Regions from separate parts of the Fictibacillus sp. NRS-1165 genome, predicted to be linked through region 3. Evidence: riboswitches for the same ligand, from Rfam matches in the RefSeq annotation. Region 3 holds a riboswitch; each other region holds the start of a gene.
The links. Region 3 has a riboswitch for S-adenosylmethionine ahead of ABHN01_RS07830 (LLM class flavin-dependent oxidoreductase). Riboswitches for the same ligand answer to the same signal wherever they lie in the genome.
Positions count from the first base shown of each region.

Region 1: it holds a riboswitch for S-adenosylmethionine, as region 3 does, so the genes downstream of both, mtnK (S-methyl-5-thioribose kinase) here and ABHN01_RS07830 (LLM class flavin-dependent oxidoreductase) in region 3, are expected to answer to the same signal.
Region 2: it holds a riboswitch for S-adenosylmethionine, as region 3 does, so the genes downstream of both, ABHN01_RS17645 (bifunctional homocysteine S-methyltransferase/methylenetetrahydrofolate reductase) here and ABHN01_RS07830 (LLM class flavin-dependent oxidoreductase) in region 3, are expected to answer to the same signal.

Region 1 covers NZ_JBDPNU010000004.1:123,713-131,931, forward strand. Annotated here, with positions in the region: gene ABHN01_RS01850 (SDR family oxidoreductase) at 1-158, shown strand, start outside; gene ABHN01_RS01855 (ornithine--oxo-acid transaminase) at 415-1,608, opposite strand; gene ABHN01_RS01860 (DUF1516 family protein) at 1,758-2,120, shown strand; gene ABHN01_RS01865 (EAL domain-containing protein) at 2,211-3,983, shown strand; gene mtnA (S-methyl-5-thioribose-1-phosphate isomerase) at 4,002-5,057, opposite strand; gene mtnK (S-methyl-5-thioribose kinase) at 5,063-6,274, opposite strand; SAM riboswitch class I at 6,356-6,513, opposite strand; gene ABHN01_RS01880 (carbon-nitrogen family hydrolase) at 6,689-7,474, opposite strand; gene ABHN01_RS01885 (pyridoxal phosphate-dependent aminotransferase) at 7,572-8,219, shown strand, end outside.
Region 2 covers NZ_JBDPNU010000040.1:15,819-24,037, forward strand. Annotated here, with positions in the region: gene ABHN01_RS17620 (amino acid permease) at 1-1,306, opposite strand, end outside; gene ABHN01_RS17625 (serine hydrolase) at 1,396-2,190, opposite strand; gene ABHN01_RS17630 (spore germination protein) at 2,347-2,580, opposite strand; gene ABHN01_RS17635 (spore germination protein) at 2,681-2,923, opposite strand; gene ABHN01_RS17640 (spore germination protein) at 2,952-3,197, opposite strand; SAM riboswitch class I at 3,365-3,477, shown strand; gene ABHN01_RS17645 (bifunctional homocysteine S-methyltransferase/methylenetetrahydrofolate reductase) at 3,576-5,423, shown strand; gene metH (methionine synthase) at 5,416-8,219, shown strand, end outside.
Region 3 covers NZ_JBDPNU010000019.1:157,047-165,265, forward strand. Annotated here, with positions in the region: gene ABHN01_RS07805 (FAD-dependent oxidoreductase) at 1-379, opposite strand, end outside; gene ABHN01_RS07810 (hypothetical protein) at 551-880, shown strand; gene ABHN01_RS07815 (MOSC domain-containing protein) at 940-1,599, shown strand; gene prfA (peptide chain release factor 1) at 1,717-2,790, shown strand; gene prmC (peptide chain release factor N(5)-glutamine methyltransferase) at 2,801-3,661, shown strand; SAM riboswitch class I at 3,945-4,042, shown strand; gene ABHN01_RS07830 (LLM class flavin-dependent oxidoreductase) at 4,213-5,259, shown strand; gene ABHN01_RS07835 (ATP-grasp domain-containing protein) at 5,305-6,258, shown strand; gene spoIIR (stage II sporulation protein R) at 6,534-7,208, shown strand; gene ABHN01_RS07845 (GNAT family N-acetyltransferase) at 7,271-7,714, shown strand; gene ABHN01_RS07850 (L-threonylcarbamoyladenylate synthase) at 7,821-8,219, shown strand, end outside.

The sequences.
Region 1 (8,219 bases), on a different contig from region 3:
AACAGGTGAAGGCTCAGATGGAAAAGAGCATTCCGCTCGGCCGATATGGTACACCAGAGGAGTTTGCGAAAACCATCGTCTATTTAGGGTCAGATGCCAACACGTACATTACCGGCCAATCATTCCTGATCGACGGAGGTATGGTGAAAGCATTATAAAATGATGATAGATTCAGCTTCAGTATTGCGGATTAAGCGGTACTGAAGCTTTTTTTTGAGGTCTTTTTTAATGGGAATGAACCAAAAGTCCACGGAATTGAACCAAACTAGCGATAATTGAACCTATCTTCGAATAATTGAACCTAACTCCATGTTCTGTCTTTTTCACACCTTATTATTTCCCCGGTATCAATCAGGATCACCAACATAAAAAACAGGCTGCAAACTTCCAGCCTGTTTAAGCTTTTTCCCTCTATTAAACTGATAATACTTTTTTAATACGCTCGATTGCCCAGTTCAAATCCTCTTGAGAAATAATAAGCGGAGGAGCGAAACGGATCACGTCCTCGTGTGTTTCCTTGCAAAGAAGGCCTTCCTCTTTCAGCTTTTCGCAATATGGGCGGGCTGCTTCGCTAAGTTCAACCCCGATGAACAGGCCGCGTCCGCGAACCTCTGTAATGATCGGGTTATCGATGGATTTCAACTCTCTTAAAAAAAGTTCTCCCAGCTGGAAGGAACGCTCAACGAGATTTTCCTCTTCAATAACCTCAAGAGATGCTACAGAAACAGCAGAGGCAAGCGGGTTGCCGCCAAAGGTTGAGCCGTGGCTTCCGGGGTTAAATACGCCAAGAATATCTTTATCCGCGGCTACACAGGAAATCGGCATAACACCGCCGCCTAATGCTTTGCCAAGAATGTACATATCAGGAACAACATCTTCCCAGTCACACGCAAACAGCTTGCCTGAACGGCCTAGTCCAGATTGAATCTCATCTGCTACAAAGAGGACGTTGTTTTCTTTACATAGCTCGCGTGCTTGTTTCAAGAAACCTTCCGGCGGAATGACGATTCCTGCTTCACCTTGGATCGGCTCCATGATGAAGGCTGCCGTATTCGGTGTGATCGCTTGCTTAAGTGCTTCCAAATCACCATACGGAATCAGCTTTATGCCGGGAAGCATCGGTCCGAATCCGCGTTTGTATTCTTCATCAGAAGACATGGATACAGCTGTCATCGTGCGGCCATGGAAGTTTCCTTCACAGGCGATAACTTCAGCCTGATTGGCAGGAACACCTTTTACGTCATAGGCCCAGCGGCGGACCGTTTTAATCGCAGTTTCAACCGCCTCAGCCCCTGTGTTCATCGGAAGAACCATGTTCTTTCCTGTGAGTTCTGTTACTTTCTCGTAAAAGTTTCCAAGCTGATCATTATGGAACGCACGGGATGTCAATGTGATACGGTCCGCCTGATCTTTTAACGCCTGAATAATTTTAGGATGTCTATGCCCCTGGTTTACTGCAGAGTATGCGCTTAGCATATCCATATATTTGTTTCCTTCCGGGTCATAAACCCAAACACCTTCGCCCTTGGAAATGACTATTGGAAGTGGGTGATAGTTGTTCGCCCCGAATTGTTCTGTTTTGGAGATGATGTTTTCTGTTTTAATCATATCTCTCACTCCAATCTGTAGTTAATGGTGAATCCCTTAACATTATAGCAATGAAAAGGCTTTCTTCCTACTATAAATTCTTGTATTTCCCGGGCTGAAAACGTTCGTGGTATAGTAAAGTGGAGGATTATACATAGGAGGAAATAAATATGTTGCATTTGCATGTCTTTTCGTGGAGTATTGCGCTAGTTTTGTTCTTCGTGACTTATAGCCTATACACGAGAAAAAATAAAAAAATATCTAAAATTCTTCATATAATTCTGCGTTTGCTCTACATTGTGACCTTTTTTACAGGTGTTTCACTAATTTATTTATGGATTAAAGCAGGTGCAGTGAACCTGGGGCCGCTTATCGTTAAGGCAGTGCTTGGTCTGGCTGTTATCGGTCTTATGGAGGTCATGCTGAATAGTATAAAACGCAATGAACCGAAGAAGACCCGCTGGATCACTTTCATACTTGCATTGGCCCTTGTGTTCTATTATGGATATTCTGTATTGCCGATGAGCTTATGACGTCGATTCGTGTAAACAAATGAGCAAATAAGGCCGATAAAGAATACAGAGAACTGTAATTTGGCATTTGAATAAATCGAGGTGCTCATGATGAAGAACGATAACGAAGAAATAATGGCACTGTCCCATCTAGTGAAAGCATCGACCAATGAAATGATGAAGCTGAATGCTAGTCTTCAAGAATCGGAACAGCGCTATAAATCTCTGTTTGATCATAATCCTGATTTGATCTATTCCATGGATCTTGCCGGAGTGATTACGAGTGTGAACGCCTCGCTGACAAGACTGCTTGGATACAGACAGCAGGAAGTATTGAAAACATCGGCGATCACTTATGTTTTAGAGGCGGATCAGTTAAGCGTGATCAACTGCTTCAATCAAACGATACATGAACGGCCACAGAGTTTTACAGCCAAGCTTTTCCATAAAAAAGGGTACACCCTTGAATTCTGCATCACCAACCTGCCGATCATTGTTAACGGAGAGGTAGTCGGAGTCTATGGAATCGGTAAGAATGTTACAAAACAAAAGGAAGCAGAAGAAAAAATCGCTCATCTTGCTTTTCATGATCTGCTGACCGGACTGCCAAACCGAAATCTTTTTGAGCAGCATCTGGATAAGTGCCTTAGGAAAACCGTGGAGGCGGGGGAGAAGACCGCTGTTATTTTTATTGATCTTGACCAGTTTAAGATGGTGAATGAGAGCCTTGGTCATCAAGCAGGGGACCAGTTTCTTAAGTACGCGGCAAAACAGATGAAAAAACGAATTGGGCGTCAAAGCATGCTTTCGCGCTATGCGGGAGATGAATTCATGCTCGTTATCAATGGCCTTTCCGGTGCAGAGGAAGCAGGAAGGATCAGCAGGAAACTTTCTGAAGCACTGGCAGTGCCGCTGAGCTATCATGGCCAGGAATTTGTTTTGACAGCCTCAATGGGTATAAGCATCTATCCGGATGACGGATTAACATCAGATGTTTTAATCAAGAATGCGGGGTTCGCTCTTCACCGGGCAAAAGAAAAGGGAAGAGGAGAATGGGAGTTCTTTAAAGGCGAGATGAACGAATTTAAAGTGGAGAGGCTCACGATGGAGAGCTTTCTTCGGCATGCCATTTCCAAAGACGAACTGTCATTGTATTTTCAGCCGCAGATCAGCCTGGATGATGGAAAAGTCATTGCCCTGGAAGCGCTTGTCCGCTGGAATCACCCGCGTCTTGGTATTGTCTCGCCTGGGCTTTTCATCCCTCTTGCTGAAGAGACCGGACTGATCGGGCACATAGGGAGATGGGTACTGAATGAAGCATGCCGGCAGCTGAAAAAATGGCATGAAACGATCAACAGTGAACTCTCCATCTCTGTAAATGTTTCAGGCCGCCAATTTCAAAAGCTGGATTTTGTATACGAAGTGAAAGAAGCACTCCAGCGCTCAAAGATTGATCCAAGGTTCTTGCACTTGGAGCTGACAGAAAGCATGATGGTGGAGAATGTACAGTATGGGATTAACATCATGAGGGAATTAAAGGAGCTTGGCATCAAAATATCCATCGATGATTTTGGAACAGGATATAGTTCATTGAGCTATTTAAAGGATTTTCCGATTGATATTCTTAAGATTGATCAATCCTTCATCCGCAACCTTTCAAAATCTGATCACAATTCAACAGATGCTGCCATTGTCCGGGCGATCATCACGATGTGCAAAGGGCTGTCCGTAACGGCTTTGGCTGAAGGCGTAGAAACGAAACAGCAGCTTCTCGTGCTTAAGGATTACGGCTGTGACCATGTACAGGGATTTTTTATCGGAAAACCGGTCTGTGCTGCTGAAGTTGAAAATTTATTTCATACGTATCATACAAAAAGCTCGTGACCAAGAGGGTCGCGAGCTTTATTTCTTCGTATTAAAAAATTCTTTTAGCTGCTCCTTATAGTTGCCTGAGGCGATTCCCTCCTCTGTGATGATCGCGGTAATATACTCGTGCGGTGTTACATCAAAAGCGGGATTGAATACCTTTATGCCTTCAGGTGCGATGGGCGTTCCTTGAAAGTGAGTCACCTCTTCTGCAGGCCGTTCCTCGATCGGTATATCTTCTCCAGCAGGTGTGTTCAAATCAATCGTTGAAAGAGGCGAGGCCACATAAAAGGGGATGCCCAATGCCTTTGCCTGCAAGGCAAGACCGAATGTACCGATCTTATTTGCGGTATCTCCATTTGCAGCAATCCTGTCACATCCGACGATAACCGCAGCAATATTCTTGGTTTTTAATGTATGGGCCGCCATATTATCGGTAATGAGTGTAACGTCAATTCCCGCTTGCTGGAGCTCCCAGGCCGTCAGTCTTGCTCCTTGAAATACCGGCCTTGTCTCGTTGGCAAACACGGATAAGTTCCAGCCTTTTTCCTTTGCCAAGTACATGGGAGCAAGCGCCGTACCATAACGGGCAGTAGCGATTCCGCCTGCGTTGCAATGGGTCATCAGGCGGTCTCCGTTCTTTAGCAGAGTGAGGGCGTACTCTCCGATTTTACGGCATATTTCCTCATCTTCCTGTTGAATGAGGAGAGCTTCTTGCTCGATAAGCTGAACAGCCTCCTCAGTGTCTCCTGCTTGTATGGCAACGCTTGTCACCCGGTCGAGTGCCCAGAACAAATTAACCGCAGTGGGCCTGGATCCGGCAAGGTAATTTTTTTGCTGAAGCAGCTCGGACTTGAACTCGTCATAAGGAAGGGATTGGTTAGCCTTCGCCCACAATACAATCCCAAAAGCTGCGGCGATTCCGATGGCAGGTGCCCCTCTCACTTGCAATTTTTTTATGCATTCCCACACTTGTTCAATGGTCGTAACATTAATGTAGACAGTATGATGGGGAAGCTGCTGCTGATCAAGCAGCAGAAGATGATCCCCTTTATATCGTAATGAAGAAATCCATGTTTCTGTTGTACTCATAATGGTTAAACACTCCTGATGTAGGTAATAAATTCATCGATATTTTTTATGCTTTCAGCTTTCTTTACCAAATCGCTTCCAAGCTTCAGCACACGTTTTTTTAACTCGATCTGGCCATTGAAGTCTCCAATGGATTCAAGATCCTCGACATGGGCGAGTCCAATCGTGCGGCGGATTACTTCACAACCGGCAAAACCGATCATATCTGTAAAAAGGCCGCTGAGAATCTCTTCCTCAAATCCCGGGAGTTTTGTAGCGGCTTCCACACCTTCTTTTTTCCAAAGCTCCCGGTATTGGTCAGAGAAGGTTTCCCACGTATCTTTAATCACACCAAGCAAATAGCCCTGATAGTCGGACCTTTTTAGCGGATCAGAGATATGGAAGGACTGGGCGGCATAATTCAATGCAATATTGGCAAAAAAGTGGGCGATATCAAATCCTTGAGGCCCGTAATAAGCAAATTCGGGATCGATGATTTTTGTAGTTGTTTCCGTAACGAATATACTTCCGGTATGCAGATCCCCATGGAGAAGTGCTTCAGCCCTTGTCAAAAATTTATATTTAAGTGCCGCTGCTCTTTTTTTCAACTCGGTATCAGTCCATAGCTCGGAAACGGCATCCAGCAGCTCCGAAGGAAAATCGTTGGTGTCGATGTCATAAAACGGATCGGTAAACACAAGGTCTTCCGTAATCTTGCAAAGTTCAGGGTTTATAAACGTTTGGACAAGCTCTTTTTTCTCGTAAGGATGCAGATAAAGATCACTCGTATAAAACAAGCTTTTGGCAATAAACGTGCCGATGTGGTGAGCAAGATGAGGATATTGAATCCCTTCGATCAGGCCTTTTCGCAGAATGACGTGAGACGATAAGTCTTCCATGACAGTGAGCGCCAGATGATGGTCTGTATAATAAACCTCTGGAACATGCTCAGGAGCAAATTCTGCTGATTTCTTAAGAGAATGGCTCTCGATGCGCGCCCTGTCAAGGGTAAGCGGCCAGCTTTCACCAACAACCTTTGCATAAGGAAGAGCCTGTTTTACGATAATGGATTTACCGGTAACTGAATCAATGAGGCGGAAAACCAGATTAAGGTTCCCGTCACCGATCTCATGGACTTTGATGTGTTGATAATCTGTAAACAATTCTAGTTTTTTTGCAAGCTCCACCACGGTTTGTTCATTCAGCGGCTGGTATGCTTGTTTGAGCGTTGTGGCCATCTATTTTACCTCCGGAATTTTTTGTATTAAAAAAAGGCCTCTTTTCTGGAAGAAAAGAGGCCTGGATATATAATTCCACGCCTCTTATCTTGCAAAACAATAATCGTTTTGCTGGAATTAGCACCGTGCCATACTGGATCTCCAGGCTTCTAGTAGTAGACGCCCCATTTCACAATGGTATTACGGTCGGTTGCTGGGTTTCATCGGGCCAAATTCCCTCCACCTGCTCTTGATAAGAGACAATAAATATAAAGTTGTTAGAAAAGACAGAGTGCAATAATAATTTACAATGGCAATCATACAATCTTATCCATTGGCTGTCAAATTTTTTTGTGAGGATCCCTTTCATGCATCAGTATGTGATGCACGATATGAAAGAAAATCAAATAATATGCTTTTACATAGCTTCTAATTTTAATAAAATTCCGGACGCCTGTCTTCAAACACAGGAATTCTTGTTCTTACTTCTTCAACAAGATCAGTGCTGATCTCAGCATAAAGAATGGTCTCTTCCTCTCCTCCTGCCTCTGCCACAATTTCCCCCCAAGGGTCAATGACCATCGTGTGACCGGCGAACGTGTTGTTCTTATCACTGCCCACACGGTTGCAGCCCACAACATAGCATTGATTCTCAATGGCTCTCGTTATGAGCAGGTTGCGCCAGTGAGTCAGCCTCTGGGATGGCCATTCGGCGGGAACAAACAAGATGGAGGCGCCATCTAGAATATGGGCACGGATCCATTCGGGAAATCGGATATCATAGCAGATGACGCCGGCAGCAGGAACGTTTTCGAGCATGAAATTTCCTTTACTTGACCCCGGAGAAATAAACTTTTCTTCCTGCATGAGACGGATCAGATGGAGTTTACTGTATTCGCCGGTCATTTCTCCTTTTCGATTAAAGGCGTACAAGGTGTTAAAGATTCCTTTATCCGTTTTCTTAGCAACGGAACCTGCAACAATATTTACTTTGTATTGACGGGCAAGGGAGCTCATTATCCGTTTGATCTCCTCGCCGTTTGCATCTCCGATCACATCCAGCCTTTCGAGATCGTAGCCCGTAGTCCACAGTTCAGGTAGAACAATGACATCCGGTTTGTTCTCTGCCGCTTGCTCGATTCTTTTCGATGCCCTCTTTATATTTTCCTTGGGTTTGCCAAGCTCAATATCCATTTGTATCGCTGCAACAGTAAGTTTCATAAGATCCTCCATTAAAAAGTTTTGACAGATTTTTAATAAGCGTATAACATAATTCATTAGAATTTCAAGAAAATTACGAAAGACAGGATGTGTAACTGTGAAACAATTCCAGCAAGCAGAGGCTTTAACTCGTCTGCCTGAACAATTTTTTGCAAAGCTGGTTGGGAAGGTAACCGCTGTAGCTGCTCAGGGGCATGATATCATCAACCTTGGCCAGGGGAACCCCGACCAGCCAACGCCTCCGCATATCGTGGCTGCTTTGCAAGAGGCTGCCCTTAATACGCAATATCATAAGTATTCTCCCTTTAGAGGTTATGATTTTTTAAAAGAAGCGGTTGCTCAATATTACAAAAGAGAGTTTGGCGTTGGCCTTGATCCTTTAAAAGAAGTAGCTGTCTTATTCGGGGGAAAGGCAGGCTTGGTGGAAATCTCCCAATGCATTTTAAATAAAGGTGACTTGGCCCTTGTTCCAGACCCTGGTTACCCCGATTACTGGTCTGGACTTGCCATGGCGGAAGCTGAGATGTGCATGATGCCTCTAAGAGCAGAAAATGATTTCCTGCCGGATTACTCTGAAGTGTCTAAAGAGGATGCAGAACGGGCAAAGCTTATGTTCTTGAACTATCCTAATAACCCAACGGCCGGGGTGGCAACCATTCCTTTCTTTGAAGAAACATTGGCATTTGCACAACAGCATGATATCCTTGTTGTCCATGACTTTGCCTATGGAGCGATTGCATTTGAC
Region 2 (8,219 bases), on a different contig from region 3:
GGGCAAGGCGCTGTTCAGGATCAAAGGCCATACTGATCAATACACCAAGGTTCAGCGTAGTAGCGAAAAGCGGAAGAATAGGAAACAATGGCACTTTAAACTTCAAATCCTCAACCTTTCCTCCGTCACGAATGAACTTTCTTCTAAACGCGAACTGTGACGCGGTAATGGCAATCCAGCCCACTTGTGCACCGAGGCCTGCCAATGACAGAAGCCATTCAAACACCGTTTTTTCGGCCTTAAATGCGGACAATAAAGAAAGCAAGGCGACGCCTATCGTGATATACAACGCGTTCATCGGAATCCCGCGTTTGTTCACCCTTCCAAGAGCCGGACTTGCCATTCCTTCTTTCGAAAGTGAGTACAGCATACGAGTTGCCGCATACAAACCAGAGTTAGCAACTGATAACAGCGCTGTTAAGATAACAAAGTTCATGATATCCGCAGCATACGGGATCCCGATGCTGTCAAAGACGACGACAAACGGGCTTTCCACTTTTCCTGCTTTAGCCATCGGCATTAAAGCCGCAAGCACACCGATCGCAAGAACGAAAAAGAAAAGTGTTCTCCAAACCGTTTGACGAATGGAGCGTGGAATGGTTTTTTCAGGATTTTCACTTTCTCCAGATGCAATACCAATCAGCTCTGTTCCCTGGAAAGAGAAGTTAACCGCAATCATGGTGACAAACAGCGCGCTGAATCCATTCGGAAACCAGCCGGCTGAAACAAAATTTGTGAAGCCTGGAGCTGAGCTGGCGCCTTTTATATCGATCAGGCCAAAAATCGCCGCTCCGCCAACAATAATAAATAAAATAATGGCGAGAACCTTAACACTCGCAAACCAAAATTCTGCTTCTCCGAATGCTTTTGCAGAGAGTGCGTTCAATGCAAATAAGACTCCTGCAAAAATTAAGCTCCACATCCAAAGTTCTGAATGGGGAAACCATCTCTGCATCAAAGCGGAAGCTGAGAAAAATTCAAGAGCTACGGTAACTGCCCAGCCGAGCCAATAGAGCCAGCCAATAGCAAATCCTGTTCCCGGCCCGATAAATTTAGTCGTGTACGTTTGGAAAGAACCCGATACAGGCATGGCAACCGAAAGTTCCCCAAGACAGAGCATCGTCAGGTACATGATAAAGCCCCCGACGAGATAAGAAATCACTGCGCCTATCGGACCAGCATCATGAATGGTCATCCCCGAACCGAGAAAGAATCCGGTTCCGATGACACCGCCCAAGGAGATCATAAATAGATGCCTTGCTTTCATGCCTCGCTTGAGCCCTTGATCATTTTGATTTGTAATCATCTTTTCACCTCTGATGTAATATGTATGCGTTTTCATTAAGTATTCATAATTTTATCATTTTTTGTCGAAGAAGCCAAAAACAATTTTTTCTAATTCTTTTGATAACTCAGCATATAGTCATTCACCGCCTTCCCAATAAGCGACAGAGCTTGTCTCCCCTCCGCTTCGTCAGGAAGGTTATTGGTAAGCACTGCTGCATATATCTTCGTTTCTTTTAAAGTGAAGATGCCAGCATCGTGCTCAACTCCTTCCAGTTCTCCCGTCTTGTTCGCTATCATGATCGTTTCTTCATCCATGTAAGCAGGCAGCTTATACCGAAACTGCTGATTTTGAAGGATCTGCAGAATGGCTTTCCTGCTCTCTTCCTTAAGCATCCTTCCGCGTCCGATCTCCTTCAGCAGAAGAATGACATCTCTTGCGGAAGTAAAGTTGTTCTTTCCTTGCTTTACCGCTTCAAAATCCATGAGCCTGCGACCGAGCACTGTCTTGCTGCAGCCCATTTCAGCCAGCAGCGCATTAATTCTGTCCATACCCGTTCTTTCAATCATGATGTTGGCTGCCATATTGTCAGAAACCGTAATCATCAACATGAGAACGTCTGCCAAAGTGACGGTTGCCTCACGGGATAAGAGATGCAGAACCCCGGCTCCTCCAGCTTTTCCTTCTTGATGTAATGAAATTTTGGAAGAGAGATCAATGAGCTTTTGTTCTGCCAGGCGGGAAGACTCCATTAAGATCGGTATCTTAATGAGGCTTGCCGCAGGAAAAATATCATCATCCCTATACTCAATATGCCCCTCTTTCGTTTCGATCCTGTAGGCATAATCTCCATTGTGAGCTTCTATAATACCATTTACCCTGCTATTCAGTTCATTTAACTTCATTCCGTGCTCCTTTCTTTCCGGGCATTATATATTTGTATTTTGCAGAGATTGGCGCGTATTCTGTTCGAACCTCCCACTACTAGCCTTCTTTTTCCGGGCAAAAAACTCCTTCCCGGACAGCAAGAAAAAGGAGCGCACCTACTTAGCGCTCCTTCTTTATTTCTTCTGATCGTCCTGTTCTTCGCTTTGGCTCATATCATTCTCGTCGTTATCTTCATTGATATTGATCATATACGCACAGGCATCTGAGCAGTCACCGAACGCCACAACCGCTCCAACCGATTTGGTGTTGGCTGTATGGCTGTTCTGGATGGTTGTTCCGATATCGAGGTTACCGTTTTGAGTCATACCGTTTATGATGATCTTTCCGATTTTAAAAGAATAACGCAATTCTGTTCCATCCTTTTCGCTCTTTACCTACAGTGTATGGCTTGAACAAAAAGGTGATTGGACAGACCAACTCGTTTACCTAAAAACAGGCGGACATGATTTACGGCTGGGCAACGACTGGAGCTGACGGGTTCGCTACCTGGCCCTGATCGCTGATATCCGGATCGAGGTTGCTGTTCACCATGAATCCGGTGGAAGGAGAAAAATCTCCAAGAGAAACCGTAGAACCAACTGACTTTGTGTTGGCTGTATGGCTGTTATGGACGGTAGGGCCGATATCTATGTTACCGTTCATGGTCACACCGTTTGTTTTAATATTAAATATATTGAACAGATAGGGCATGCAGAGACCTCCCTTCTTTTTCTCAACTTTATCCCGGCTGATTGTTGAATGCTGTATCCGCATTTCCGTATTCGTTTTGATCATTGATGTCAGGATCGTATACCATGTTCTTCATCATGGCTTCAGCCGGTGAATGATCCCCTACTGAACTGTTGTCCCCATTGGATTTTGTGTTGGCTGTGTGGCTGTTATGAAAGGTTGATCCCAGATTCAGTGAACTGTTGCTCGCCAGACTGTTTATCTTTAAATAATAAATATTAACCATGCACGGCATTGTGATCCCCACCTTTAAAAGTGTTGGTGTAGTGTATGATAAATGTCCCTTAAAGGTGAAAAAGGGATGTTCCCGGTCAACATCTCCATATTACGATTTGAAAAAGCTATTGAAATCTTCCAACAATTATTGTAAGGTATAGAGAACTAATTTTATAGTAATTTGGTTTCTTATCCAGAGAGGTTAAGGGAATGGCCCGTTGACACCTCAGCAACCTTCAGCTCAAAAGCTGAAAAGGTGCTAAGTCCAACAAGTTCGATATGAACTTGAAAGATAAGAAGAATGACCTCGAAATTTTCAAAGTCTTCTTCTTTAAGAAGGCTTTTTTTATTTTTATTGGGCCGCTGGAAGATACCGAACCAACAGGAGGACCGTGTTATGGGATTATTAAAAGATCTGGAAGACAAAATATTAATTGCTGATGGAGCCATGGGAACGCTTCTATACTCATATGGGACGGACTGCTGTTTCGAACAGCTGAACCTGACCCATCCTGAACAGATTCAGTCCATCCATCAGGCCTACATTCAGGCTGGTGCACATGTGATACAGACCAATACTTACAGCGCCAACTATATTAAACTGCAAAGATATGGTTTGGAGGAGCAAGTGAAAGATCTGAACAGTGCCGCTGTGAAACTTGCAAAAAAAGCAGCTGCGAATGGAGAGTATGTTCTGGGGACAATCGGAGGAATCCGTGGAACCGGTCCAAGCTCGCTTTCAATTGAAGAAATTAAGAGAAGCTTCCGGGAACAGCTCTACTGTCTGCTGTTGGAAGGTGTAGACGGCCTGCTATTGGAGACCTTTTACGATCTGGAGGAACTCGAAACCGTACTCGAAATTACACGAAGCCAGACCAGTGTCCCGATCATCTCACAGATTTCCCTGCAGGAAGTCGGAGTGTTAAACGACAGGACGCCTATCAACACTGCGATTAGACGCCTTGAAGACTTAGGAGCAGATGTCGTTGGGCTCAACTGCCGCCTTGGCCCTTTTCATATGATCAAGACGCTCGAAGAAGTGGAGATTCCGAAGCACGCCTTCCTTTCCGCATATCCAAATGCCAGTCTTCCTTCTTATGTCGATGGAAAGTTTCAGTATGAAGGAGACGCCGAGTATTTTAAAAACAGTGCTTTACTGTTCAGAGAACAGGGTATCCGCCTGCTCGGAGGCTGCTGTGGTACGACGCCAGCTCATATTGAAGCATTCTCCAAAGAACTGCATGGACTGCAGCCGATTACTGAAAAAGTAGTTAAAAAGAGGCCGGAGCCAGTTGCCGTTCGTGAGGCAGGACAAAAGCCTGAGATTTCCCTGCCTGGCATTTTAAAGGAGAGGCGATCAGTGATCGTGGAGCTCGACCCTCCCCGAAAGCTCGATACTTCCCTTTTCTTTGAAGGCGCGAAGGCATTAAAAGAAGCCGGTGCAGATGCGATTACACTTGCAGACAACTCTTTGGCATCTCCAAGGATCTGCAATACTTCCCTTTCTTCATTGGCGAAAGCTCAGACAGGCGTCCAGCCCATCGTCCATCTCGCTTGCCGGGACCGGAATATCATCGGCCTTCAATCCCATTTAATGGGGCTTCATACACTCGGTCTGCACGATATCCTGGCGATTACGGGTGATCCGGCAAAGGTCGGCGATTTCCCTGGAGCCTCCAGTGTCTATGACGTTACTTCCATCGAACTGATTAAAATGATCAAACAGTTCAACGAAGGTGTCTCTCTTTCCGGAAAAGATTTGGGGCAGAAAACACAATTCACAGTTGGGGCTGCCTTTAACCCGAATGTAAAGTCACTTGAACGTGCGGTTCAGCGGGCTGAGAAGAAAATAGAAAGCGGGGCGGATTACTTTATCAGCCAGCCGGTCTACTCTGAAGAGAAACTGCTGGAGTTCCACGATGCCGTCAAAGGTTTGCCGGTTCCGTTCTACGTTGGCATCATGCCTCTCACGTCCAGCCGCAATGCCGACTTTCTGCATTATGAGGTGCCGGGCATCAAACTGACGGATCAGATACGTGAACGCATGGCAACGTTTAAAGATGATCCGGTATCTGCAGCAAGGGAAGGGCTTCAGATCTCAAAATCACTGATTGATGCAGCTTCTGAGCTGTTTAACGGCATTTATTTGATCACCCCTTTTATGAGATTCGAACTGACAGCTGAACTGACACAATATGCCTACGAAATTGACCGCCAACAAACAAGGAGGATTCAGAATGTCTAATCATACCCTTCAACAGCAGCTTAAGAAAAAAATACTGATCATGGACGGGGCGATGGGCACCATTCTCCAGCAGGCTAATCTGACTGCCGAAGATTTTGGCGGCGAAGACCTGGAAGGCTGCAACGAGAACCTTAACTTTACCCGTCCGGATGTAATCCTCGATGTTCATCTTCAATATTTACACGCAGGTGCCGACATCATAGAGACAAATACATTCGGCGCCACTGATCTTGTACTCGACGAATACGGAATCGGCTATAAAGCGTATGAAACGAATAAAAAGGCAGCTGAAATTGCACGGGAAGCTGTTAACCAAGTATCAACGCCAGACTGGCCGAGGTTTGTAGCCGGGGCAATGGGACCGACTACGAAAACCTTGAGTGTAACAGGCGGAGCTACGTTTGAAGGGCTGACCGCTTCGTATGAAGAACAGGCAAAGGGACTCCTTGACGGAGGTGCCGACCTTCTTCTTCTTGAAACGAGCCAGGATATGCTCAACGTCAAAGCCGGTTTTATCGGTATCAAACGAGCGTTTAAATCCGCCGGAAAAGAAGTCCCACTTATGGTGTCAGGCACCATCGAGCCGATGGGAACGACGCTGGCGGGCCAGTCCATTGAAGCTTTCTATATCTCCCTGGAGCACATGAAGCCTTTGGCAGTTGGCTTAAACTGTGCGACCGGGCCGGAATTCATGACCGACCATATCCGCTCGCTCTCCGCCCTCTCCCTTTCCGCGGTCAGCTGTTATCCGAACGCCGGCCTTCCGGATGAAGACGGTAACTACCATGAGACACCGGAGACCCTTGCAAAGAAAATCAGTGCTTTTGCCGCTGAAGGCTGGCTGAACATCGCAGGCGGTTGCTGTGGTACAACCCCTGATCATATCAGGGCCATCTCCGAAGCGTTAAAGCCACTGAAGCCGAGGACTGTCCCTGAAAGCCATTCCCATACCGTATCAGGGATTGAACCGCTGATCTATGATGATCCTTCCATGCGCCCGTTGATGGTCGGTGAGCGCACCAACGTGATCGGTTCACGTAAATTTAAGCGGCTCATTGCAGAAGGAAAGTTTGAAGAAGCAGCTGAGATCGCCCGCGCTCAAGTAAAAAAAGGTGCTCACGTTATCGATATCTGCCTTGCCGACCCAGACCGCGAAGAGCTGGAGGACATGGAAAACTTTATTAAAGAAGCGGTAAAAAAGGTAAAAGTTCCTCTTGTGATCGATTCTACGGATGATGAAGTACTGGAGAAAGCGCTGAAATACTCTCAAGGAAAAGCCATCATCAACTCGATTAATCTGGAGGACGGTGAGGAGCGGTTTGAAAAAGTCGCCCCCATCATCTCCCGTTACGGAGCCGCGGTAGTTGTGGGAACGATCGATGAAAAAGGCATGGGGGTAACAACCGGCCGTAAGCTTGAAATTGCCAAACGATCCTATGATCTTCTTGTCAATAAGTACGGCATCACTCCGAGCGATATTATTTTTGACCCTCTCGTCTTCCCTGTCGGTACAGGAGACGAACAGTATATCGGTTCCGCTAACGCGACGGTGGAAAGCTTGAGAAAGCTGAAAGAAACGTTCCCTGAATGCCAAACGATTCTTGGCATCAGCAACGTTTCGTTCGGTCTCCCTCCTGTCGGGCGGGAAGTTTTAAATGCTGTGTACCTGTATTCCTGTACGCAGGCGGGTCTGGATTACGCGATCGTAAATACGGAAAAGCTGGAGCGCTACGCTTCTATTCCTGAAGAAGAAGTAGAAATGGCAAAAGCCTTGCTGTTTGAGACGACTGATGAAAATTTGGCTGCATTTACGGAATTCTACCGCGGCAAGAAAAAAGAGGCAAAAACGCCTGTCGTGGAACTTCCTCTTGACGAACGCCTCGCTTTTTATGTTGTCGAAGGGACGAAGGAAGGGCTCATTCCTGATCTGGATCTTGCACTGTCTCAGTATGATGCGCCATTAGAGATTATAAACGGGCCGCTTATGGCAGGAATGGAGGAAGTCGGACGGCTCTTTAACGATAATCAGCTCATTGTAGCTGAGGTTCTGCAGAGCGCCGAAGTCATGAAAACCGCCGTCGCCCACCTTGAGCCCCATATGGAGAGCAGCGGAGCGGTCAGCACAAAGGGCAAGGTGTTACTTGCCACAGTGAAAGGGGATGTCCATGATATCGGCAAAAACCTCGTCGATATCATCCTCGGCAACAATGGCTATGAAGTCGTCGATCTTGGGATCAAAGTAACTTCGCAGGAGTTGATTCAAGCCATACAGAAGGAGAATCCGGATGTAGTTGGCCTTTCGGGACTGCTTGTAAAATCTGCCCAGCAGATGGTGCTTACCGCCACCGATTTACGGGAGTCCGGCATATCCGTGCCCATCCTTGTGGGCGGGGCTGCCTTGACCCGTAAGTTTACAGAAAACCGGATCGCCAATGAATACGAGGGTACAGTGCTGTACGCCAAAGATGCCATGGATGGGTTGAGCCTTGCGAATAAGCTTCAAAAAGGAGTGGTGTTTGAAAAGCCCGCTGTGAAGGCAACTCCAGCGGAAGACAAGGAACTTATAGCCTCTCGATCAGGCACTGCGGTTGCAGTACCTGCTAAGGTTCGCCCTTCTGTTGATCAAAGTCTTAAGGTCTTTGTGCCGAAAGATACGGAACGGCATGTGTTTAAGTCGTACCCTTTATCTTCTGTAGTTCCTTATATTAATTTGCAGATGCTCCTCGGTCACCATTTAGGGGTGAAGGGAAAGGTCTCACGCCTGCTTGCGGAGAAAGATGAACGGGCACTGGAGAT
Region 3 (8,219 bases):
GAAGGTGCCTTCCTTCCCATGCTGGTATAATCGGGCTCACTCCTGTTGCGATCAAAAGCTTGTCATATGAAAAAATAAATTCATCCTGCGTTTTTGTATGTATGCCGTGAATGGTTTTTTCCTTGGGATCCACCCGTGTTACTTCATGAAAGGTTCTTGCATCCATTCCATATTTGTCTCTGAAAATGCTGACGTCACGGGCGATCAGATCTTCGGAGGAAGGTATGAGCCCGCTGACTACATAGGGGAGGCCGCATTGGCCGTATGAGTAAATCCCGCCCTTTTCGAAAATGGTGATGCTGGCCTGCGGATCATTGCGGACAATTTGCATGGCAGCACTCATTCCGGCTGCATCTCCGCCAATAATACAATAGTTCATATTTTATCCCCTTTCTGTTCCTCTATAGTATTCCACTGTGCTAGATTTTAGTCATCGTTAACTGGGTGTTCGCTATTTCTGCGCCGTATCCTTTTTTTCCTTTAGCGCTTTCTGTACCAACAATAATTCCCGGCCCCCGTCGAACAATCATAGTATAGAGAGGTGTAGAAAATGCTGGATATCTTATCGAATGGAACGGACTGGAACGACCAGCCTGTACCACTCACCACACTTATCAAAAAGCTAAAAGAGAAGCCGCTGGATCCCATCTATGAATCCATGGGAAACTTTATCGTGAAGGTCAATCCGGTGACTGATACGCAGCACGACATTCGGCACAAAGGATGTACACAGTTCTTTGGCCACTTTGCTACCATTCCCTTTGTGTTCAATATCATAACCGATGAAAAAGTCGTGATCGAAGAACTGACAAAGGCCATCCGTATGAACCAGCAGCGCCTGGATTATGAAGCGCTGAAAAACCATACATCCATGTATTAAAAACCTTTGCCCGGCGCATCCGTTTAGAGTACGATAAAAGAAAAAGCGGGGGTGCCATCGTGGAAGGATCCATAATAGCTTTAAATGTTGGACAGGCAGATTTTCTATCGTGGCAGGGAAAAGAAATAAGCTCGGCGATCAATAAGAAGCCGTCTCAGGGCCCTTTATACCTGTCTGACCTTCAATTCGAGGGTGATGTACAGGCTGACACTGTGCATCATGGCGGGCCGGATAAAGCCGTCTGTGTCTATTCTCATGACCATTACCCGTATTGGGAGAACGGTTTGGGAATTTCTCTGGTCGTTCCTTCTTTCGGTGAGAATCTTACCGTTGAAGGGCTTACTGAAAAAGAGGTCTGTATCGGTGACATCTACCGGCTGGGGGAGGCATTGGTGCAGGTGAGCCAGCCGCGTCAGCCTTGTTTTAAAGTCGCCGCCAAGCTTAATCAGCCGCTGATGGTCAAATATATTCAGGATACGAGTTACTCGGGCTATTACTTGAGGGTACTGAAAGAAGGCATAGTCAGACCGGAAGACAAGCTTGTTATCGAAAAAAAGCACCACGGCGGAATCACAGTCGAATTTGTAAACCGAATCACGTACATAGACAAGGAAAACAGAGAAGGCCTTACCCTTCTTGCCAATCTCGTTGAACTGGCAGAAGGCTGGCGCTCAGCTATGAAAAAGCGGTTAGAAACTCTCCCCGGGCAGAACCTGTAGCCCCGGGGTTTCTTTTTGCCTTTCAATCCATAAAAAAACATGCATGAAGCCTTTTTGACGGGTGCCTTCCCCTGTATTATAATTAGAATGTTATGCCATTAAAATGAGGTGAAAAGCGTGTTAGAACGTTTAGAAACGATAGAAGCCCGATACAACAAACTAAATGATCTTTTAAGTGACCCAGAAGTCATTAGCGATACGAATAAACTAAGAGAATATTCTAAAGAACAGTCTTCTCTTCAAGATACGGTAGCCGTTTACCGTGAGTATAAAGAAGCGAAAGAAGGCCTCGACGAAGCGAAAGCGATGCTCGAAGAAAAGCTGGATGCTGAGATGACGGCCATGGTAAAAGAAGAAATTTCTGAGCTGGAAGACAAGATCGAAGAGTATACGCAGCAGCTGAAGATTTTGCTTCTTCCAAAAGACCCGAACGATGATAAAAACGTTATCGTCGAGGTACGCGGGGCAGCAGGCGGTGACGAAGCCGCACTATTTGCCGGCGACCTTTACAAAATGTACAGCCGTTATGCCGAGCTGCAAGGCTGGAAAACCGAAGTCATTGAAGCAAGCTACACAGAGCTTGGCGGCTACAAAGAGATTATTTTCATGATCAACGGGAACGGGGCATATTCCAAGCTGAAGTATGAAAACGGAGCTCACCGCGTACAGCGTGTACCTGCCACTGAATCCGGCGGCCGTATCCATACGTCCACCGCGACGGTTGCGATTCTTCCGGAAGCAGAAGAAGTCGAGGTTGAAATTCATGAGAAGGACGTTCGTGTAGATACGTTTACGTCCAGCGGACCGGGTGGACAATCCGTTAACACGACTCAATCCGCTGTTCGTCTGACTCATATTCCAACAGGGACGGTAGTCTCCTGCCAGGATGAAAAATCACAGATCAAGAACAAAGAAAAAGCCATGAAAGTTCTTCGTGCCCGTGTCTATGATAAAATTCAGCAGGAAAAGCAAAAAGAATACGATGAGAACCGTAAATCAGCAGTCGGAACCGGAGACCGCTCAGAGCGTATCCGTACGTATAACTTCCCGCAGAACCGTGTCACGGATCACCGGATCGGACTGACTCTTCAAAAATTGGATCAAATTTTACTCGGCAAACTGGACGAGTTCATTGAAGCTTTGATTACAGAAGACCAAACGAGCAAAATGAAGGCCCAGACGGAAGCGTAAGATGACAAAGATGAAACGGCATGAAGCCCTGAATTGGGCTTCATCTTTTTTAACAGAAATAGGGCGTGAACCCCAAGCCGGGGAGCTTCTGCTGCGGCACGCACTTGGCGATCTGAGCCGGACGGAGCTGCTTCTTGGTTTGAATGAAGAGCTTCCTCCACAGCAGCAAGAGGTCTTTATGGAAGCTGTGCAAAAGCATGGCGAAGGAGTCCCTGTCCAGTACATTACTGGTTTTGAAGAGTTTTACGGAAGACGTTTTTTTGTAAATAAAGAGGTTCTCATTCCTCGGCCGGAAACAGAAGAGCTTGTATACGAAGTACTTCAGCGTTCCAGCATGAGGTTTCAGGATGCACAAGAGATTAAGACAATCGACGTTGGGACGGGAAGCGGTGCCATTGCCGTTACGCTCGCCTTGGAAAATCCGCGTCTTACGGTCTCTGCGATTGACATCGCCGAGGAATCACTGGAGGTTGCCAGAAAAAATGCGGCAGACCTTGGGGCACCGGTTCGTTTTATTCATGGCGACCTTCTTCAGCCTCTGATCGAGAACGGAGAAAAAGTCGATATCGTGGTGTCCAATCCTCCTTACATTCCTGACCGTGAAATCATGGAGCTTGAAACGATCGTGAAAGATCAGGAGCCTTTCCGTGCGCTGAGCGGCGGTCAGGACGGCTACGTCTTTTACAGAAGATTTATGGAGGAGCTGCCCCTCGTCTTGAACAAACGAAGCATAGCAGCCTTTGAGGTCGGGCATGACCAAGGGCAGACAGTAGCGGAAATGCTTCGGATTACCTTCCCAGGATCATTCGTATCGGTCATAATGGACATCAGTCAAAAAGAACGGATGGTTATCGCAGAGATTGGTTTTTAATAGGCAGAAAAGGTAGCCCTCAGCTGTGCTGGGGGCTTTTTTTGTGGTTAGGAGTGAGAAATTGAGTGGAATTGTCGCCGAATTGAGCCTAATTGTAAATAATTGAGCGTATTTAAGAGTAATTGAGCCTAACTCAAAATAATTGAGCCTAATACAAAATAATTGAACCGAACTAAATCTTCAGACTTCTCCCCTGTATTTACACCAATCATTCCCAACTATTTTCTTATCCATAAAATTGACCAATGCCTACTTTTAGTGTAGGATTACTTTAATTAAATAAATCTTATCCAGAGTGGTGGAGGGACTGGCCCGATGAAACCCGGCAACCTATTTATCAAGGTGCTAAATCCAGCAGGAGTTGATCCTGGAAGATAAGATGGAGCGGTCTGTAACTTCCTCTTATCCGAGAGGAGGTTTTTTTGTGGGGTTTTTCGGGTTAGTCGGAGGGTCAGGACTTTGTCCTGACCGCTCCTCGCGCTGAAGAGATAGCGTTCGAGGTTCCTTTCAGCGGCAGCAGGTGTTTAAAGCAGAGGGGGAGAAGGAAGCAGATGAGATTTGGATTTTGGTTGCCGATTTTTGGCGGATGGTTGAGAAATGTGGAAGATGAGAACATGCCGCCCACGTTTGATTATGCAAAAAAGGTCATTCAGTGCGCGGAACAGTGGGGGTTTGATACTACGCTGATCGCAGAGCTGTATTTGAATGATATTAAAGGGCCGGATCAGGATTCCCTTGAGGCTTGGACAACGGCTGCGGGACTCGCCGCTGTAACAGAGAAAATTGAAATCATGACAGCAGTCAGACCGGGATTCCATAACCCTGCCGTCACTGCCAAAATGGCAGCGAACATCGATCAGATCAGTGGCGGAAGGTTTACACTTAATGTCGTTTCCGCCTGGTGGGAAGAAGAAGCGAGGCAGTACGGAGGCATTTTTACCGCTCATGATGAGCGATATGAGCGTACGCAGGAATTTATTGATGTTCTCAAAGGGCTGTGGACGGAGGAAACGTTTAATTATTCCGGAAAGTTTTATGAGTTAAGCAACACAAAGCTCTTCCCTAAACCTCTTCAGCGTCCGAATCCTATCCTATATGCAGGCGGTGAAAGTGAGCGAGGAAAACAAGTGATCTCTTCCTCCTGTGACGCCTATGTGATGCACGGCGGAACTGTCGAAGAGATCGCGGTTAAGATCGAAGACATGAAGAACCGCCGAGAGCAGACAGGAAAAGAACCTTTATCTTCGTTTGGAATGGCCGCCTATGTGATCTGCAGAGACACTGAAGAGGAGGCACAGGCTGAACTGCAAAGGATTACAGAGGTCAAGGAATCGAGCGCTTATGCAGGATTTAAAGATTTCACGAGTAAATCACAGCTCGAGCAGCAGATACAGCTGCAGGACTATTCTGTTTCAAACCGTGGATTGCGGCCTAATCTGATTGGTACGCCTGTGCAGATTGCGGAGCGCATTGCTGCTTATGAAGAGGCTGGCCTCGGACTTCTTTTATTGCAATTCTCCCCTCAGTTAGAGGAGATGGAACGTTTTTCAAAACAGGTAATGCCATTAGTGGAGAGCTTTAGAAAAGAACGTGTGTAAAAGCTTTGCCTGCAGATACTCACCTAGGATATAAGGAGGATGACCATGAAAAAAGTTTACATTATACACGAGAATGATGAGTGGACGAATCATTTAATCAAGAGGCTGGACGAGCTGCAGGTGCCATATGAGGCTTGGCATCTTGAACAAGGCACGGTCAATCTGGCAGAAGCACCTCCCGAGGGCATTTTCTATAGCCGTATGAGTGCTTCCTCCCATACAAGAGGACACCGTTATGCACCGGAACTGGCTGCCAGTGTAATCGCCTGGTTGGAGGCACATGGCCGAAAAGTACTGAACGGCAGCCGGGCGCTTCAGCTGGAGGTAAGCAAGGTGGCTCAATATCTGGAGCTTGAGGCTCATGGAGTGAGGACACCGAAAACGATTGCAGCTGTCGGCAAGGATCAGATTCTTCAGGCGGCAGAACAGTTCAGCGGAAAACCGTTTATCACCAAGCATAACCGTGCAGGAAAAGGTCTTGGTGTACAGCTTTTTCATTCGTATCAAGGCTTGAAGGAATATGTTCTCGGACCTGACTTTGAAGAGCCGGTAGACGGCGTGACACTGGTTCAGGAATACATTGATTCTCCGGAATCTTATATTACACGCTGTGAATTTGTCGGAGGTAAGTTTGTATATGCGGTTCGGGTGGATACTTCTGAAGGATTTGAACTCTGTCCGGCCGATGCCTGCCAAATCGGGGATCTTTTTTGTCCCGTGGGAGAGGAAACGCCGGCGAAGCCAAAATTTCAGATCGTGGAGAATTTCCATGAAGAGGTCATTGAAAACTATGAGAGCGTTCTGGCAGACAACCAAATCCATGTTGCCGGAATAGAGTTTATAAAAGATAAAGACGGTACTATTTTTACGTATGATATTAATACGAATACCAATTACAACTCGGATGCTGAAGCGGCGGCCGGAAAATATGGCATGCTTGAGCTTGCAAGGTTTTTGCGGCAGGAGCTTGATTCATTGACAACGGCATCGGTATCATGAGACAGAAAGAGCCTCCCGCGGGTAACGGGAGGCTCTTCGTTTTCATTATCTACATGAAAAAGGGGGTGATAGGGATGTCCTTACTATAGCAGACACACTTCTTTGTGGAGGAATTATGTGACCTTTTTGATATGTTTAATAAATTTGTGACAAAGTATGCAGTTTTCACAGCCGCTTTCTGTCATATTTTTTCGGTATTTGTTTACTAGATTCATAGTATGATTTCTCCTTTCCATGACCACACTGTGGATAGAAAAGGAAAGGGGAGCTTTAAAATGAAACGTTCAAAAAAATCTCTAATGACTATACTATTTCTGTCGCTGATCGCGATGCTGCTGTTTTTTGAAACCCAAACGAAGGTAGCCAATGCTACGATGAATGCGTCTGTAAAAATCCCGAGTGACGCGATCAGACTTCGGATTCTTGCAAACAGTGATGCTGATAAGGATCAGACACTAAAGAGAAGAATCAGGGATAAAGTGAACCAACAGATCACAACCTGGGTGGGGGGATTGGACTCTCATGATCAGGCCGAAAAAGTGATCAGAAAACATTTGCCTGAGGTTGAAAACGTGGTAAAGTCCTATTTGAAGGATGCCGGGCTTGACATTCCCTATAAAGTTCAATTCAACAATGACGTTGCCTTCCCGACAAAAATGTACGGAAATTACATCTACCCTGCTGGAAAATATGAAGCGGTACTGATCACACTTGGAAAAGGAGAAGGAGCCAACTGGTGGTGTGTATTGTTCCCTCCTCTATGTTTCCTTGATTTTGAAAACGGTGATGCTGTTAAAGCGGACCAGAAGAATGTAAAGGAAGTAGCCTTAGCTTCAGAACAGGAGGCTCCGGCGATGCAAGAACCCGATGAAGAAACGGTGCATGTTAAGTTCTTTCTGGCAGACTTGTTCACCACCATTGCGGATAAGATAGGGGGTCTCTTCTCTTAATACCCTGCATAACTTTCATGGTTGTTTCATAGACTTTAAAAAATGCTAGAGGGGTGAACGCCATGACCATTCGATTACGGGCGGCTATGCCGCATGAGGCTGGAAGCCTCGGTGACCTGGTCAAGCAGGCCGGTCTTGGAACCGATGGAATCAGAGAGGGAATCGAGAACTATCTCGTCGTGGAAAATGATCAAGGTGAAACGATCGGGACGGTGGGGCTTGAAAGGGTCGAAAACGATGGGTTGCTGCGATCTTTTGTGATGAAGAAAGAATACTCGAACGAACATCTATTTCTGCGATTGATTCAAAGAATTTTGCTATACTGTAAGGAAAAAGGAGTAGAAACCTTATACCTGCTTACGAAAGCTGTCCACCTTTTTGAACCGCTGTCGTTTCAGCCGGTATCCGCAACAGGAACTCCTTCCCATATCGAGAATACCGCCCATTATAAAAAAACAGCTGAAAAAGATGTTGTGCTGCTGTACTGCACGCTGAACGAAAAGTAATTATCCACAAGTTATGCACATTACTGGAGCATTTGTGTGTAACTTGTGGATGATGCGCGTTGTAAGCTTACGAACACATTTCGGGCGGTTTGAAAGGATTTTTTACATGCTGGAATATAAAACTGAAGTTTGGCCTGTGGATAAAAAAATAGCGGAAGATGAAAATTGTCCACAAATTACGCAGGCTTCCCTGTGGATAAAGAAAAATGAAGTGATCGCTTTTCCGACAGAAACCGTGTACGGACTCGGTGGAAACGCGAAGAGTGATGCAGCCATCGAGAAGATTTTTCTGGCGAAGGGACGGCCGAGCGATAATCCGCTGATCGTCCACGTGGCAAGCCGTGAGCAGCTTATCGGAATGGTTTCCTCCATTCCTGAACGGGCAAAAAAACTGATGGATGCGTTCTGGCCAGGTCCGTTGACATTGGTTCTTCCCAAGGGAGAGGATGTGTCCGAACGGGTGACCGCAGGGTTATCCACAGTGGCTGTTCGGATGCCTGATCAT